DNA from 2 places in the Roseomonas elaeocarpi genome. Region 2 is predicted to be linked to the other one. Evidence: predicted binding sites of a transcription regulator. Region 2 holds the regulator's gene; the other holds the start of a gene.
What was found. Region 2 encodes LexA, which represses DNA repair genes until DNA is damaged. Its sites were predicted from a motif close to TGTTCTANNTANGTTC; they were not measured.
Positions count from the first base shown of each region.

Region 1: dinB (DNA polymerase IV) is a predicted target of LexA. The motif match lies at 1,293-1,308, and genes of this name have one in related genera.

Region 1 is NZ_JBHLUN010000012.1:108,999-116,495, reverse strand. It holds gene dinB (DNA polymerase IV) at 95-1,156, opposite strand; gene ACFFGY_RS17075 (LysR substrate-binding domain-containing protein) at 1,365-2,228, opposite strand; gene ACFFGY_RS17070 (bile acid:sodium symporter family protein) at 2,327-3,445, shown strand; gene ACFFGY_RS17065 (fumarylacetoacetate hydrolase family protein) at 3,511-4,338, opposite strand; gene ACFFGY_RS17060 (SDR family NAD(P)-dependent oxidoreductase) at 4,586-5,365, shown strand; gene recR (recombination mediator RecR) at 5,682-6,290, opposite strand; gene ACFFGY_RS17050 (N-acetylneuraminate lyase) at 6,868-7,497, shown strand, end outside.
Region 2 is NZ_JBHLUN010000015.1:19,613-27,109, forward strand. It holds gene ACFFGY_RS19200 (DUF697 domain-containing protein) at 1-615, shown strand, start outside; gene ACFFGY_RS19205 (PQQ-dependent sugar dehydrogenase) at 723-1,952, shown strand; gene gltX (glutamate--tRNA ligase) at 2,047-3,429, opposite strand; gene ACFFGY_RS19215 (ComEC/Rec2 family competence protein) at 3,574-5,760, shown strand; gene lexA (transcriptional repressor LexA) at 5,754-6,494, opposite strand; gene ACFFGY_RS19225 (molybdopterin molybdotransferase MoeA) at 6,616-7,497, opposite strand, start outside.

The DNA of each region.
Region 1 (7,497 bases), on a different contig from region 2:
CGCGCTGCCAGGAGGCGCTGCCTCCTGGACCTCCGCCGGGGAGCCTGAGGCTCCCCGGACCCCAGCATTCCGCTGCCGCGCGCCGCTGGGGCGCTCAGAGCCCCAGGGTCAGCTGTTGCAGCGGCACCGCGGCCTCGCCCTCGAGGTTCGACAGCGTGATCCCCAGCAGCCGCACGCCGCGCGGCAGCGGGAAGACGCCCTGCAGCAGCTCCAGCCCCGCCTGTTCCAGCCCCGTCGCGCCCGTGACCGGCGCCACCGAGCGGCTGCGGGTGATCTGCCGGAAGTCGGCGAACTTCACCTTCAGCGTCACGGTGCGGCCGGACACGCGGTGGCGCTCGCAGTGCTGCCAGACCTTGGCCACCAGCGGGCGCAGGGCGTCGCGCATCTCCTCGAACTGGCTGAGGTCGCGGGCAAAGGTGTTTTCCGCCCCCACCGACTTGCGCTGCCGGTCGGCGCGCACCGGCCGGTCGTCCAGCCCGCGCGCGATGGCGTGGTAGTGGTTGCCAGCCTTGCCGAAACGCTCCTGCAGAAACAACCGGCTCTGCGCGCGCAGATCGAGGCCGGTGTGGATGCCCAGCGCCTGCATCTTCTCGGCGGTGCGCGGGCCGATGCCGTGGAACTTGCCCACCGGCAAGTCCTCCACGAAAGCGGGGCCCATGCGCGGGGTGATCACGAAGAGCCCGTCCGGCTTGCGGTGGTCGGAGGCGAGCTTGGCCAGGAACTTGTTGTAGGACACCCCGGCCGAGGCGGTGAGGCCGGTCGCCTCGCGGATGGCGGCGCGGATCTCCTCGGCAATGCGCGTCGCTGAGGGGATGCCCGGGATGTTCTCGGTGACGTCCAGGTAGGCCTCATCCAGCGAGAGCGGCTCGATCAGGGGCGTGTAGCGGGCGAAGATCGCGCGGATCTCGGCCGAGATGGCGCGGTACACCTCGAAGCGCGGCGCCACGAAGACGAGGTCCGGGCACAGCCGCCGAGCCACGGCCGAGGACATGGCGGAATGCACCCCGAAGCGCCGCGCCTCGTAGCTGGCCGCCGCCACCACGCCCCGTTCGCGCGACCCGCCGACCGCCAGCGGCCGGCCGCGCAGCGCCGGGTCGTCGCGCTGTTCCACCGAGGCGTAGAAGGCATCCATGTCGACGTGGATGATCTTGCGCATCGGCGGGACGGGGGCGGCTACGGCGGCCCCTTCAACGGCTTCGGCGGCGGCGATCAGTCGCGGGGCTCCGGTCGGTGGCGGGCGCGGCGGAGTTTAAGGGTTTCGGGCTGCGCGGTCATCGCTTCGGACGCCCGGCCGTTCCAGATTTGTTCGCCAGATGTGTTCGGGGGTGTTGCCGGACCGTGAGGGAGGCGGAGGCCGCCGCGCCTCAGGCCGCATCCTGCAGGCGCTCGGCGTTGCGGGCGATCACGCTGGCCAGCGCCGCGGCCGGGCCGCGCAAACGACTGGCGCGGCCCATCAGTACGAACTCGACCTCTTCCAGCGGCGGCAGCTCCGGACTGCGGAGCTCCACCAACTCGCCCCGCAGCAGCAGGCGCGACTGCGCGGAAACGCCCAGCCCCGCCTGCACCGCCGCGGTCAGCCCGCTGAGGCTGCCGCTGGAACACGACACGCGCCAGGACCGCCCGGCCCGCTCCATCGCCTCCACCGCGAGGTTGCGGGTGATCGAGCGCGACGGGTAGACCACCAGTGGCACAGGTGCTGCGGGGTCCACGACGGTGTCGCGCGCCCCCACCCAGGCCAGGCGTTCGCGCCAGACGAGGCGGCCGCGCTCCTCGCCCGCGCGGCGCTTGGCGAAGATCAGGTCCAGCTCGCCCGCTTCCAGCCCGTCATGCAGGGTGCTGCTCAGCCCCACCGTCAGGTCGAGGTCCACCAGCGGGTTGGAGCGCACGAATTCCCGCAGGATGCCCGGCAGGCGGGACAGCACGAGGTCCTCGGAGGTGCCGAAGCGCAGCCGCCCGCGCAGCTCCGTGCCGCGGAAAAAGGCGGATGCGCGGTCGTTGGCCTCCAGGATGCGGGCCGCGAACCCGCGCATCGCCTCGCCATCCGGGGTGAGCGAGGCGCCGTGGGTGTCGCGCAGCAGCAGCGGCCGTTCCACCGCCGCTTCCAGGCGGTGGATGTGCTGGCTGACGGTGGACTGGCGCAGGCCCAGCCGGTGCCCCGCCTCGGTGAAGTGGCGGGTTTCCGCGACGACGAGGAAGGTCCGCAGTAGAACAGGGTCGAGGTCGGCCATGGCCATCACGATACGCGATGGCTGTTAACGCTGTCATTGCCGCGCTGCATGGCGCAGAAGGCGCTGAACCCCTTCTCACTGGAAAAAGGCCGCCCAGCATGGCCAGCCCGACAGCCACCCCCACCCCCACCAAGGCCTCCGCCGTGCCGGTGAAGCCGAAGCCCTCGCTGCTCGCGCGGCTCAGGATCGACCCGTACATCCTGCTGATCGTCTCGATGGTGGTGCTGGCCAGCCTCCTGCCCGCGCGCGGCGTGGGTGCGGTGGTGGTGGACGATGCCACCGACCTTGCCATCGCGCTGCTGTTCTTCCTGTACGGCGCGCGCCTGTCGCGCGAGGCGGTGATCGACGGCATCACCAACTGGCGCCTGCAGCTGACGGTGTTCGTGGCGACCTACGTGATCTTTCCGGTGCTGGCACTGGGGCTGAGCTACGCCATGCGCCCGATCCTGGGGCCTGAGCTGGCGGCGGGCATCGTGTTCCTGGGCGTGCTGCCCTCCACGGTGCAGAGCTCGATCGCCTTTACCTCGATCGCGCGCGGCAACGTGCCGGCGGCGCTGTGCTCGGCCTCGCTGAGCAACCTCGTGGGCATCGTGCTGACGCCCGTGCTGGTGGGCTTCCTGATGACCACCACCAACGGCGCCGGCGTGTCGCTGGGGGCGATCAAGGGCATCATGCTGCAGCTGCTGCTGCCCTTCGTGCTGGGGCAGCTGGTGCGGCGCTGGATCCTGCCCTTCCTGAACCGCCACAAGCAGGTGGTGGGCTACGTGGACCGCGGCTCGATCCTGTTCGTGGTCTACGGCGCCTTCAGCGAGGGCGTGGTGAACGGCCTCTGGCACCAGGTGGACGCGCTCAGCCTCGTGGAGCTGCTGATCGCCAATTCCGTGCTGCTGGCGGTGGTGCTGGGGATCACCCATTTCGCCGGCAAGCGGCTCGGCTTCAACCGCGAGGACCGGATCACCATCCTGTTCTGCGGCTCCAAGAAGAGCCTGGCCAGCGGCATCCCGATGGCGAGCCTGCTGTTCCCGGCCAGCACCGTCAGCCTGATCGTGCTGCCGATCATGCTGTTCCACCAGATCCAGCTGATGGTCTGCGCCGCGCTGGCCGCCCGCTGGGGGCGCGAGGCCGCCGCGGCGGAAGCGGCGCGCTCCGCCCGCGCTCTGAACGAGGCACCGCCGGCACAGGCGATGCCGCAGCCGGCGGTGCCCGGCCGCGCCTGAGGGGTGAAGCTGAGGGGCCGAAGGTGCCGCGGGTCCCGCCGGAAAGGGCGGGACCCGCGCCGCGCTCAGCCCTGCACGATCCGCACCTCGAGGTCGCTCAGCCCGTCGACCTGGGCGAGCAGCGTGTCGCCCGGCCCCACCTTGCCCACACCGGCCGGCGTCCCGGTGTAGATCAGGTCACCCGCCGCGATGGCGAACAGCGTCGAGAGCTGCGCCACGATCTCGGCCGGGTTCCAGATCATGTCCTTGATGTTGCCGTCGGTCACGGTGCGTCCGTTGACTGCGAGGTGGATGCGCGCGTCCCGCATCGGGGCCGCGCCCATCGGCGTGATCGGGCCGCAGGGGGCGGACTGGTCGAAGGACTTGCCGGCTTCCCAGGGCTGGCGCTTTTCCTGCGCGCGGTTCTGCAGGTCGCGCCGCGTCATGTCGAGACCGACGGCGTAGCCGTAGACGTGGCCCATCGCCTCTTCCGGCGTGATGTTCATGCCGCCCGACTTCATGGCCAGCACCAGCTCGACCTCGTGCTCGTAATCCTCGGTGCGGCTGGGATAGGCGACCTCGCCGCCGGTGCGCACCAGCATGTCGCGCGCCTTCTGGAAAAAGAACGGCGCCTCACGCGTGTCGTGGTTCAGCTCCTCGACATGGGCGAGGTAGTTGCGGCCGACACAGTAGATGCGGCGCACGGGGAACTCCGCCTCCTGCCCGTTGACCTGCAGCGTTGGCACGGGCAGCGCCGGCAGGACCAGCTGCGGCGGCGTCGCCGCGGGGGACCGGGTGGCTTGCTGCGCCACGGCCGGGCCTGTTGTCAGCGCGATCCCCAGGGTGCCCGCCCCCAGCGCCCCGAGGCCCATCGCCCCGGCGCTGCCGGCCAGGAAGTTACGGCGGTTGTTCATGGTGATCCTTCTTCTCCGTGCCAGCTCGGGCGCCGGCGTGTCCTGTCCAGCCGTTCCCGCGACCCTGCCGGACCTGCCGGATGCCGCCGCCGGATAAGGTCTTAACGCGGCAGCCCGCGAGACAGCCGGGCGCAGGGCGCCGGCGATGCGGCGCGCGCCCTTGCGCCACCCCGGTGCCGCGTTCCCCGCAGCCGGCGGAGCCGGTATGACCGTGGGCGCCGCCGCACCGGCGGAAAGGAGGGCGCAGATGGACTTCGCAGCCGAGATGGTGGGCAAGCGCGTGGTGGTGACCGGGGCGGGCGGCGTGATCGGCCGCTGGCTGGCGCGCGCCTTTGCCGAGGCTGGCGCCAGCCTGTGCCTCACTGACACGGACGTCGCCGCGCTGGAGGGCATGGAACTCGGCCCGGACGGCTTCCGCCACGCTGCCGACCTGCGCGACGCCGCGGCGATCGAGGCGCTGGCGGCGGCGGTTGCCTCGCGCTGGAACAGCGCCGACGTGCTGGTGAACAACGCCGGCGTTTATCCCAGCGCCTTCCTGCTCGACGTGGATGCCGAGGAATGGGACCGCATCTTCGACATCAACCTGCGCGCGCCCTTCCTGCTGACGCGCGCGGTGGCCAAGAACATGATCGCGGCGGGCGTGCGGGGCAGCGTGATCAACATCTCCTCCGGCGCCGCGCGCAAGATGCGCCGTACCGTGGCGCCCTACTGCACCTCCAAGACGGCGCTAGACCGGATCACCAAGGGCTTCGCGATCGAGCTGGCGGAATACGGCATCCGGGTGAACGCGCTGGAGCCCGGCTTCGCCGCCGGCAGCAGCGTCAGCCCGGTGAGCGAGACGCATGCCGCGACCACCACCGCCAACATCCCCGCCGGACGCGCCACGCGCTACGAGGACGTGCGCGATGCCGCGCTGTTCCTGGCCAGCAGCGCCAGCAGCTACATCACCGGCGCGTCGCTGCCGGTGGATGGCGGCAACTCGATCGGCTCGCTCGCGGTGTACCAGGACAAGAAGAGCGCGCTCTGATCGGAGTGGAGGCGGGGCGCTGCCGTGGCCGGGGGAGAGAAGGAATTCTCTCCCCCGGACCCCCACTCATCTTTTTTCGGGACGCTGCCGCGGGATGGTGGCGGGGTGGGCGCGATACGGCCGCCAGCGCTTCTGAAAAGAAGCAAAGCTTCCTGTCAGCTCAGGCTGACGCGTCCCTCGCTCCGGCTCGATGAGCCGGAGCGCACAGCCCTGGCCACGTTCCCGCGGCAGCGTCCTGAAAAAAGATGAGGGGAAGGGGTCCGGGGAGGGGGAGAATTCTTTCTCCTCCTCCCCGGCCACGGGCGAACCCTCCGGATCACACCGGCCGGCGCGCCCGCAGCGCCGCGGCCAGGGTGCCGTCGTCCAGCACGTCCAGCGCGCCGCCCATCGGCACGCCCTGTGCCAGCCGCGTCACCTGCACCGGCAGGTCGTGGAGGCGGTCGCCGAGGTAGTGGCCGGTGGTGGCGCCCTCCACCGTGGCCGGCAGCGCCAGGATGACCTCGCGCACGCCCTCCTCCGCCACGCGGCGCACCAGCGGCTGGATGCTCAGATCCTCTGGCCCCACGCCGCCCAGCGCCGACAGCAGCCCGCCCAGCACGTGGTAGAGGCCGCGATGCGCCCCCGCCCGTTCCAGCGCCCAGAGATCGGCCACGCCTTCCACCACGCAGACCAGTCCGCGTTCGCGATGCGGGTCGCGGCAGACATGGCAGGGCGAGGTGACGTCGAGGTTGCCGCAGGTCTCGCAGGGGCGCACCGCCTCGGCCGCGGCGCGCAAGCCGTCGGCCAGCGGCAGCATCAGCCGCGCCGGGTCCTGCAGCATCCGCAGCACCGCGCGGCGGGCCGAGCGGCGGCCATAGCCGGGCAGGCGCGACAGGAGGCCGATCAGCTGTTCGACCGGGTCGTTTACTCTCCGCTGATCATCCATCGATCGCTGACAGTTCCCTGATGTCCATGGCAGTGCCGGTCCCGTCCCATACCCCGTCATCCCGCCTGCGCGACCGGGGCGGCGGGTGCTCACCCGGAGTGGCAGCGCGGCGAGCCGGGGAGGCCGCGCGAAGGGCGCCAGGATGCTGAGCCTTCAGGAATGTAGGAACGCCGTCCCGCGGGAGAAGCCCTGGCGCATCCGCGGCGGGCGGGGATTGTGGCTTTGGCCTTGGCTCTGATCCCGGCCCCTGTGCAGCGGCGGCAGGTCCTGTTGCTGCCGGCGGCGGTGCGGAGGGGGACGCCCTGCTTCGCTGCCCCGGCGGCAGCGGAGCATAATCCGCAGCCGCGCATGGCCCCCGAGGCCGGTGCCACCCGCCTGGCCTGGAAGGGCGCGGGGCGCCCCGGTGCGGGCGGCACCGGCGGGGCGTCCTCGCGTCGCGGAAACACGCCCGTCATCACGCCTGCGGCCTTGGAGTGAGGCTGTTCATCGCTCAGGCTATGGAGGTCGCCGCATCCTCGCCGCGGGCAACGCGGTCCGATGGGGTGCGACGAAGGCAACGCAAGAAGGAACAACTGATATGGTGACGCAGGACCCGGGCGGGCTGGCGCGGCTCTACGCCGCCCTTCCCACGCCCTTCGACGCGCAGGAAGGCTTCGCGGAGACCTGCCAGCGATCGCTCGCGCGCTTCGTGCTGCGCCAGGGCATCGACGGGCTTTACGTCGGCGGCTCCACCGGCGAGTCGCTCATGCAATCCGTGGAGGAGCGGCGGGAAGGCCTGCGCGTCGTGGCCGACGAGGCCCGCGGCCAGGCGAAGCTGATCGGTCATGTCGGGGCGATCAGCACGCGCGACGCGGTCGCCCTGGCGCGCGCCTGCGCCGAGGCGGGCTACGACGCCGTGTCCGCGATCCCGCCGATCTACTTTCCCCACGGCAAGGACGCGATCACCGGCTATTACCGGGACATCGTGGAGGCGGCGCAGGGCCTGCCCCTGGTGATCTACAACATCCCGGCCATGAGCTCCGTCAGCTTCTCGCTCGCCGAGCTGGACCGCCTGCTGGCCATCCCGGGCGTCATCGGGATCAAGCAGACCAGCATCGACATGTACCAGATGGAGCAGCTCCGCCGCCGCTATCCCGGCACCCTGCTGCTGAACGGCTACGACGAGGTGTTCCTGGCTGGGATGGTGTCGGGTGCCAACGGCGGCATC
Region 2 (7,497 bases):
TTCGGGCTGATCCTCGGGGGCGTGGCGCGGGAACTCCGCTCGCTGGCAGCGCTGCGGGCGGTGGATCGCTGCCGCCTCGCGATCGTGGCGGGCGACACCGAGACGGCCCGCGCCGAGGCCGTGGCCTGGGCCGCCCGCGTCCCAGCCGCCATTCCCATCCGCGCCGAGCTCCGCGCCGCCCCCGACGCCGCCACGGTCCGCGCTCTGTTGGAGGGCGGGCCGCTGCGCCAGCTGGACAGCCAGGCCACGACGCTGGGCCGCAACGCCGCCATCCAGGCCTTCGCCGCCACCGCCATCAGTCCGTCGCCTGCCTGGGATGCGCTGGTCTTCGGCTGGCGCGCGGTGCGGCTGGTGCGCCAGGTGGCGGAGCTGCACGGGTTGCGCCCGGGCGTCGCGGCCACGGTGTCGCTGCTCCGCCGCAGCGCGCTGTCCGCCGTCGCGGTGGCCGCCACCAACGTCCTGGCCGATGCCGCGACGCGGGCCGTGGTGTCGAACCCGCTGATCGAGAAGCTGGCGGGCGAGGCCGCGACCGGCGCCGTGGCCGCGCGCCGGATGCTGGCGCTGGCGCGCGCCACCGCCATCGCCTGCCGGATCGTGCCGCCGCCGGGGCGATGAACGCCCGGCTGGCGGGCAAGGGCCGGGGCGCGGCAGGATGAAGCCCCTGCGACCTCAGGGCGCATGGGGCCGGGCAGGGCGCCGGGATGCGCCGGAAGGAGACGCACATGGCACGACGTCGCGACGTGATCCTCGGCCTGGCGGGCGGCCTCGCCACCGGACGGGCGCTGGCCCAGAGCGGGCCGGGTGATCTCCCCGGCATGGGCCCGCAGCCCGAGCTCCCGCCGCCCAACACGACTCACCGGGTGGTGAACCGCTCCCATGGCGGCGGCTGGCCGCGCGGACGGGTGCCGAAGGCACCGCCGGGCTTCACGGTAACCGCCTTCGCCGAGGGGCTGGACAATCCGCGCTGGGTGACCCCGCTGCCGGGCGGCGACGTGCTGGTGGCCGAGGCCCCGGCCGCCAACCGCGTGTCGCTGCTGCGTGCGCCGGGGCCCGACGGTCGGTCGCGCGGGCGCGTGACGATCCTCGAAGGGCTCAACCGGCCCTTTGGCATGGCACTGATGGGGCGGACGCTGTTCGTGGCCGATACCGATGCGCTGCTGCGTTTTCCCTGGAACGACGGCAACCGGATCACCGCGCGGGGCGAGACGCTGCTGCGGCTGCCGGCCGGCGGCTACAACAACCACTGGACCCGCAACATCCTCCCCGCGCGCGACGGGCGGTCGCTGTTCCTGACCGTGGGCTCGGGCAGCAACGCGGCCGAGCACGGGCTCGACAACGAGATCCGCCGCGCCAACATCCTCCATGTCGGGCTCGACGGTTCGGGCGAGCAGATCTTCGCCGCCGGCCTGCGCAACCCCGTCGGCCTGGACTGGGAACCCTCCAGCGGCGCGCTCTGGACCGTGGTGAACGAGCGCGACAACATCGGCGACGACCTGGTGCCGGATTACCTCACGCGGGTGCAGGAGGGCGGCTTCTACGGCTGGCCTTTCAGCTACTTCGGCCAGAACCCCGACCCACGCCTTCAGGGGCAAAGGCCCGACCTCGTGGCCCGGGCCATCGTGCCGGACTACGCGCTGGGGCCGCACACCGCCTCGCTCGGGCTGGCCTTCAGCACCGGGCGGCTGTTCCCCGATGCTTATCGCGGCGGCGCCTTTATCGGCCAGCGCGGCTCCTGGAACCGCTCCGCCTTCAGCGGCTACCGCGTGCTCTACCTGCCGTTCCGCGATAGCCGGCCCGCCGGCATGGCGCAGGACTTCCTGACCGGCTTCATGGCCGATCCCGAAACGGGGCAGACCTACGGTCGGCCGGTGGGCGTCGCGGTGGATGCCGCCGGCGCCCTGCTGGTGGCAGACGACGTGAGCGACACGGTCTGGCGGGTGACGCCCACCTGAAACGGCCACCCGCCTGACGGCCCCGCCGACCTGAGACCGGCGCCAACCTGCCGTCACCCGCCCCGCCGGGGGACAGCCCCCGGCGTTCGGCAGTTCAGGCCGAGGCGAGGCGGTTCAGGCTTTCCTCGCGCCCCAGCGCCAGCAGCACCGAGTCGATCGGCGGCGACTGGGTGCTGCCGGTGAGCGCCGCGCGCAGCGGCTGGGCGATCATCCCGAGCTTCACGCCCAGTTCCTCCGCCACCTGGCGCAGCAGTGCGTCCAGCGCCGCCTTGTCCCAGTCCACCGTCCGCAGCCCTTCCGCCACTCGGTTGAGACGCTCGCGCGCCTCCGGGGTCAGCTGCGCCGCGGCCTTGGCATCCAGCGGCGGCCGGGCCAGCACGAAGCCGGCGCTGTCGGCCATTTCCTCCAGCGTGCGGGCGCGCGGCTGCAGATCGGGGATCAGCACGCGGATCCGGCGCTCGCCCTCGGCGTCCACGGCGGTGCCGCGGTTGCGCAGGCGGCTCAGCACTTCCTCGGCCAACCGTGCCGGATCGGCCTCGCGGATATAGATGCCGTTGAGGTGCGACAGCTTGGCGTAGTCCATTCGGCTGGCGGCACGGCCGACATCGTGCAGCTCGAACAGCTCGATGGCGCGCTCGCGCGACACCACCTCCTCGTCGCCGTGGCCCCAGCCGAGGCGCAGGAGGTAGTTGCACACGGCCTCCGGCAGCAGCCCCTGGTCGCGGAACTCCAGCGCGCCCACCGCGCCGTGGCGCTTGCTCAGCTTGGCGCCGTCCGCGCCGTGGATCAGCGGAACATGGGCGAAGCGCGGACGCTCCCACCCCATGGCGTCGTAGACCATGCACTGGCGGAAGGTGTTGGTCAGGTGATCGTCGCCGCGGATGACGTGGGTGATGCCCATGTCGTGGTCGTCCACCACCACCGCGTGGAGGTAGGTCGGCGTGCCGTCCGAGCGCAGGATGATCATGTCGTCGAGCTCGGTGTCGGCCACCCGGACCTCGCCCTGCACGAGGTCGTCCACCACCGTCTCGCCGCCGCGTGGCGCCTTGATGCGGATCGCGCCCGGCACGCCCGGCGGCGCCTCGCTCGGGTCGCGGTCGCGCCAGCGGCCGTCGTAGCGCGGCGGGCGGCCTTCCTTCATCGCCAGCTCGCGCATCGCGGCCAGTTCCTCGGCCGTGTCGAAGGCGAGGTAGGCCTTGCCCTCCGCCAGCAGCTGCCGGGCGACCTCGGCGTGGCGCGCCTCGCGGGTGGACTGCATCACCGGCGGCTCGTCGGGCGAGAGGCCCAGCCAGGCCAGGCTTTCCTCGATCTGCCGCACCGCTTCCGGGGTGGAGCGCGCCTTGTCGGTGTCCTCGATGCGCAGGAGGTACTGGCCGCCGTTGTGCCGGGCAAAAAGGTAGTTGAACAGCGCCGTCCGCGCCCCGCCAATATGGAGGTAGCCGGTGGGCGAGGGGGCGAAACGGGTGCGTACGGTCATGCAGGCGCCTTAGCATCCGGCCGCGCCGGAGTTGAAGCGCACCGAACGCAGGGCAGCGGAAAAACACCCGGCGCAGCGATCCTGAACAGTGCGCGCCACAAGTGCCGGTTGCATTGCCCCGCCGCTGCGGGGATTGTCGCGCGCTTGTCGCTCGCCATCCTTCCCGCCGAAGCACCCGGCCTCCGATCCCGCTTCCGCGATGCCGCGATCGGCGCGGCAGCGGCGGAATGGGTGCGCCTGCCGCCCTGGCTGGCGGTGAGCCTGGGTGGCGGCGTGCTGTTCTACTTCGCGCTGCGGGTGGAACCTTCCGCGGTCTGGCTCTGGCTGCCCGCGCCCTTTCTGCTGCTGAGCCTGGGGCTATGGGCGCGGGGCTCGGCCTGGGCGCTGCCGGCGGCGATCCCCACGGCGGCGGCGATCGGCTTCTCGGCGGCCCTCTGGTCCACCGTGGCCGCGCCGCCGATGCCGGACCTGCCGCGACAGGCCACCGTGGTCACCGGCCGCGTCGCCGCCGTCGACCTGCTGCCCGGCGCGCGGCGGCTGCGGCTGGAGGAACCCCGGCTCGGCGGCGGGAACCCGCTGGAGCGCGACCTGCGCCTTCGCCTGCGCGCCGACGACGCCGCGCTGGTGGAGGTCGGCAGCCTCGTGCGGGTCCGCGCCCTGCTGCGCCCGCCCTCCGGTCCGGCGGCGCCGGGCGCCTGGGATTTCCAGCGCGACGCCTTCTTCGACGGGCTGGCCGGCAGCGGCACGGCGCTGGGCCCGGTGGAGGTTCTGGAACACGGGCAGGGTGGCAGCTTCGCCGGGCTGCGCAGCCTGTTGGAACGACGCGTCATGGCGGTGCTTGGCCAGGGCGGCACCGGCAGCGTCGCGAGCGCCATGCTGACCGGCAGCCAGTCGCCCATCCCGCGCGACGCCGTGGCGGCGATGCGCGACAGCGGCCTCGCGCACCTGCTGTCGGTGTCGGGGCTGCACATCGTGATCGTGATGGGCCTCGGCATGACGGTGGTGCGGACGCTGGTGGCGCTGGTGCCGCCGCTCGCCACCCGGTTCAACAGCAAGGCCGTGGCGGCCGTCGCCGGGCTGATCCTGGGCGCGGCCTACACGGTGCTGACGGGGTCGCAGGTGCCGATGCTGCGCTCCCTCGCCACGGCGGCGCTGGCGACGCTGGCGATCGTGCTGGGCCGGCGGGTGCTGTCGCTACGCAGCCTGGCGCTGGCCGCCGCGGCGGTGCTGCTGTGGAGCCCGGTGGCGGTGACCGGACCCTCCTTCCAGATGTCGTTTGCCGCCGTGCTGGCGCTGATCGCCGGCTGGGAAGTGCTGCACCCGCTGATCGAGCGGCTACGTGGCGAGGGCGAGCTCTGGCGGCGCGGGCTGATGGCAATCCTCGGGCTGGTGTTGACCTCGCTGCTGGCGGGCCTCGCCACCACGCCCTTCGGGCTGCACCATTTCGGGCGGCTGCAGCTCTACGGCGTGCTGGCCAACGCGGTGGCGGTGCCCATCACCTCGGTGCTGGTGATGCCGGCGGGCATGCTGGCCGTGCTGCTGATGCCCTTCGGGGTGGAGGCCCTGGCGCTGGTGCCGATGGGCTGGGGAACGGAGCTGGTGCTCTGGACGGCCCGAACGGTGGCGGCGCTGCCCGGCTCAACGGCCACCGCCACGCCGATCCCGGCCTGGGGGCTGCTGGTCTTCAGCCTCGGCTTCTGCTGGTTGTGCCTTTGGCAGACCCGCCTGCGCCTGCTGGGATTGCCGCTGATCCTGCTGGGGCTGGGCGCGGGCGAATTCGCGCGGCCGCCCGACCTGCTGGTGTCCTCGGATGCGCGGCTGATCGCCTTCCGCAGCCTTGCGGGCGTGCTGGCGCAGCAGAGCGGCAGAAATGACTTCGTGGAAAGCGGCTGGCTGCGCGGCTGGGGCGAGGCGGAACTCGCGGCGTTCCCGGTGAGCGGCACGGTCGGTGAGGGTAGCGCCCGCTGCTCCGCGGACGCCTGCCTGCTTCAGCCTTCGGAGGGAAGCACCACGGCGGCACTGCTGCGATCACCCCTGTCCGGCAGGAAGGGCGCGGGTGCCGAGGTCCGGGCGAGCCATTGCGACGACGCCGACATCCTGATCTCGGCGGAACCGATCCGCGGTCGCTGCGCACCTGCATCGCGCGCGTCCGCCACGGTCGACCGCTTCAGCGTGTGGCGCGACGGTCCGCACGCGATCTGGCTGGAGGGCGGTGCCGTCCGGGTCGTTTCGGACCGGGCCTGGCGCGGCAACCGGCCCTGGGTTCCCCCGCCGCCCGTGCCACGGGCGCGCGAGCCCATGGCGAAGACGGACGAGGGCGGCGCTCAGTAGCGGCGCAGCAGACCGACCAGCGTGCCCTGAACCTTGACGCGGTCGGGCCCGAAGATGCGCGTCTCGTAGCGGACGTTGGCGGGCTCCAGCGCCAGCGAGTTCCCCTTGCGGCGCAGGCGCTTCAGGGTGACCTCGTTGTCGTCGATCAGGGCCACCACGATGGCGCCGTTCTCGGCGGTGTCGCTGCGGCGGATGATCACCGTGTCGCTGTCGAGGATGCCGGCCTCGATCATCGAGTCGCCCGAAACCTCGAGCGCGTAGTGGTCGCCGCCCGTCAGCAGCGCGGCCGGAACCTCGACGCTGGCCCCGGCGTCGCGCATCGCCTCGATCGGCAGGCCCGCGGCGATCCGGCCATAGAGCGGCAGCTGCACCACCGCCGCGGCCGCTGCGGCCGCGGCATTGGCCGCCGGCGCGGAGTTGAAGTTCGCGCGGATGACGTTGGAGCCCACAGGAGAACCCAGGGGGGAACCCAGCGAGGCGGGCGCCGCCGTCGCGGGTGCCGTGGGCGTCTTGCCTACGTTCTCCGGCAGCCGCACGACCTCCAACGCCCGGGCGCGGTGTGCGCGGCGGCGCAGGAAGCCGCGCTCTTCCAGGGCGGTGATCAGGCGGTGGATGCCGGACTTCGAGCGGAGGTTCAGCGCCTCCTTCATTTCCTCGAAGGAGGGCGAGAAGCCGGTCTGACGCAGGTGCTGATCGATGAAGACGAGCAGCTCGTGTTGCTTGCGGGTGAGCATGAAAGCACCTTTCCGAGCGCCGTGTCGAACAAAAGGAGAAACTGCGCTGTTCTAGAAAGGTTCCACACCGCCGGTCAAGCGAATCGCCCTTGTAAAGCCGGGATTTCCGCTCACCAAAGGGTCAGATGCCGAGGTTGCCCAGTTCGATCATCCGCACCTCGGCCCCGGCGGGAAGCGCCTCGGCATGCGGCGCGCGGATCACCAGCGCCGAGGCCGCGGCCAGGAGCTGGAGCATGGAGCTGTCCTGGCGGGCAAAAACCTCGACCCGCGGCAGCTCGCCTTCCACCTGTTCCACGCGGGCGCGGAGGTAGTCCTGCCGCCCGTCATTCGCGGGCAGCGCCGTCGCGGTGGCGGCGCGCGTGAGCGGCGTTTCGCAGCGTTCCAGCCCCGACAGCCGGCGCAGCGCTGGCAACAGGAAGAGGATGCCGCAGACCAGGGCGGAAACCGGGTTGCCGGGGAGGCCCAGCAACGGAACCTCGCCCAACCGGCCCCAGATCAGCGGCTTGCCGGGGCGCATGGCGATCCGCCAGAAATCCTGGGCGAAGCCGTGCGGCGCCAGGGCGGAGCGGACGAGGTCGTGCTCGCCCACGCTGGCCCCGCCCGAGGTCACCAGGATGTCGCAGCGCGCAGCCGCACCCACGGTGTCCGCCAGCGCTTCGGCGCTGTCGCGTGCCACCGGCAGGACGACCGGCTGCCCGCCGCCCGCTCGCACCAGTGCCGCCAGCGCGTGGGCGTTGGAGGACACGATGCTGCCGCGCGGCAGGGGCTCGCCGGGCAGCACGATCTCATCGCCGGTGGCCAGGATGCCGACCGTCGGGCGGCGATGCACCGTGAGCCAGGGATGGTTGGCGGCCGCGGCCAGGCCAACGTCGCGGGCCGACAGCGCTCGGCCGGGTTGCAGCAGCGACTCGCCCTCGCGGAAGTCGAGGCCGGCGGCGCGGATCCAGCGGCCGGCGCGGACGGTCTCGCGGACCAGCACGGAGTCGCCGCTCCGCTCCGCATC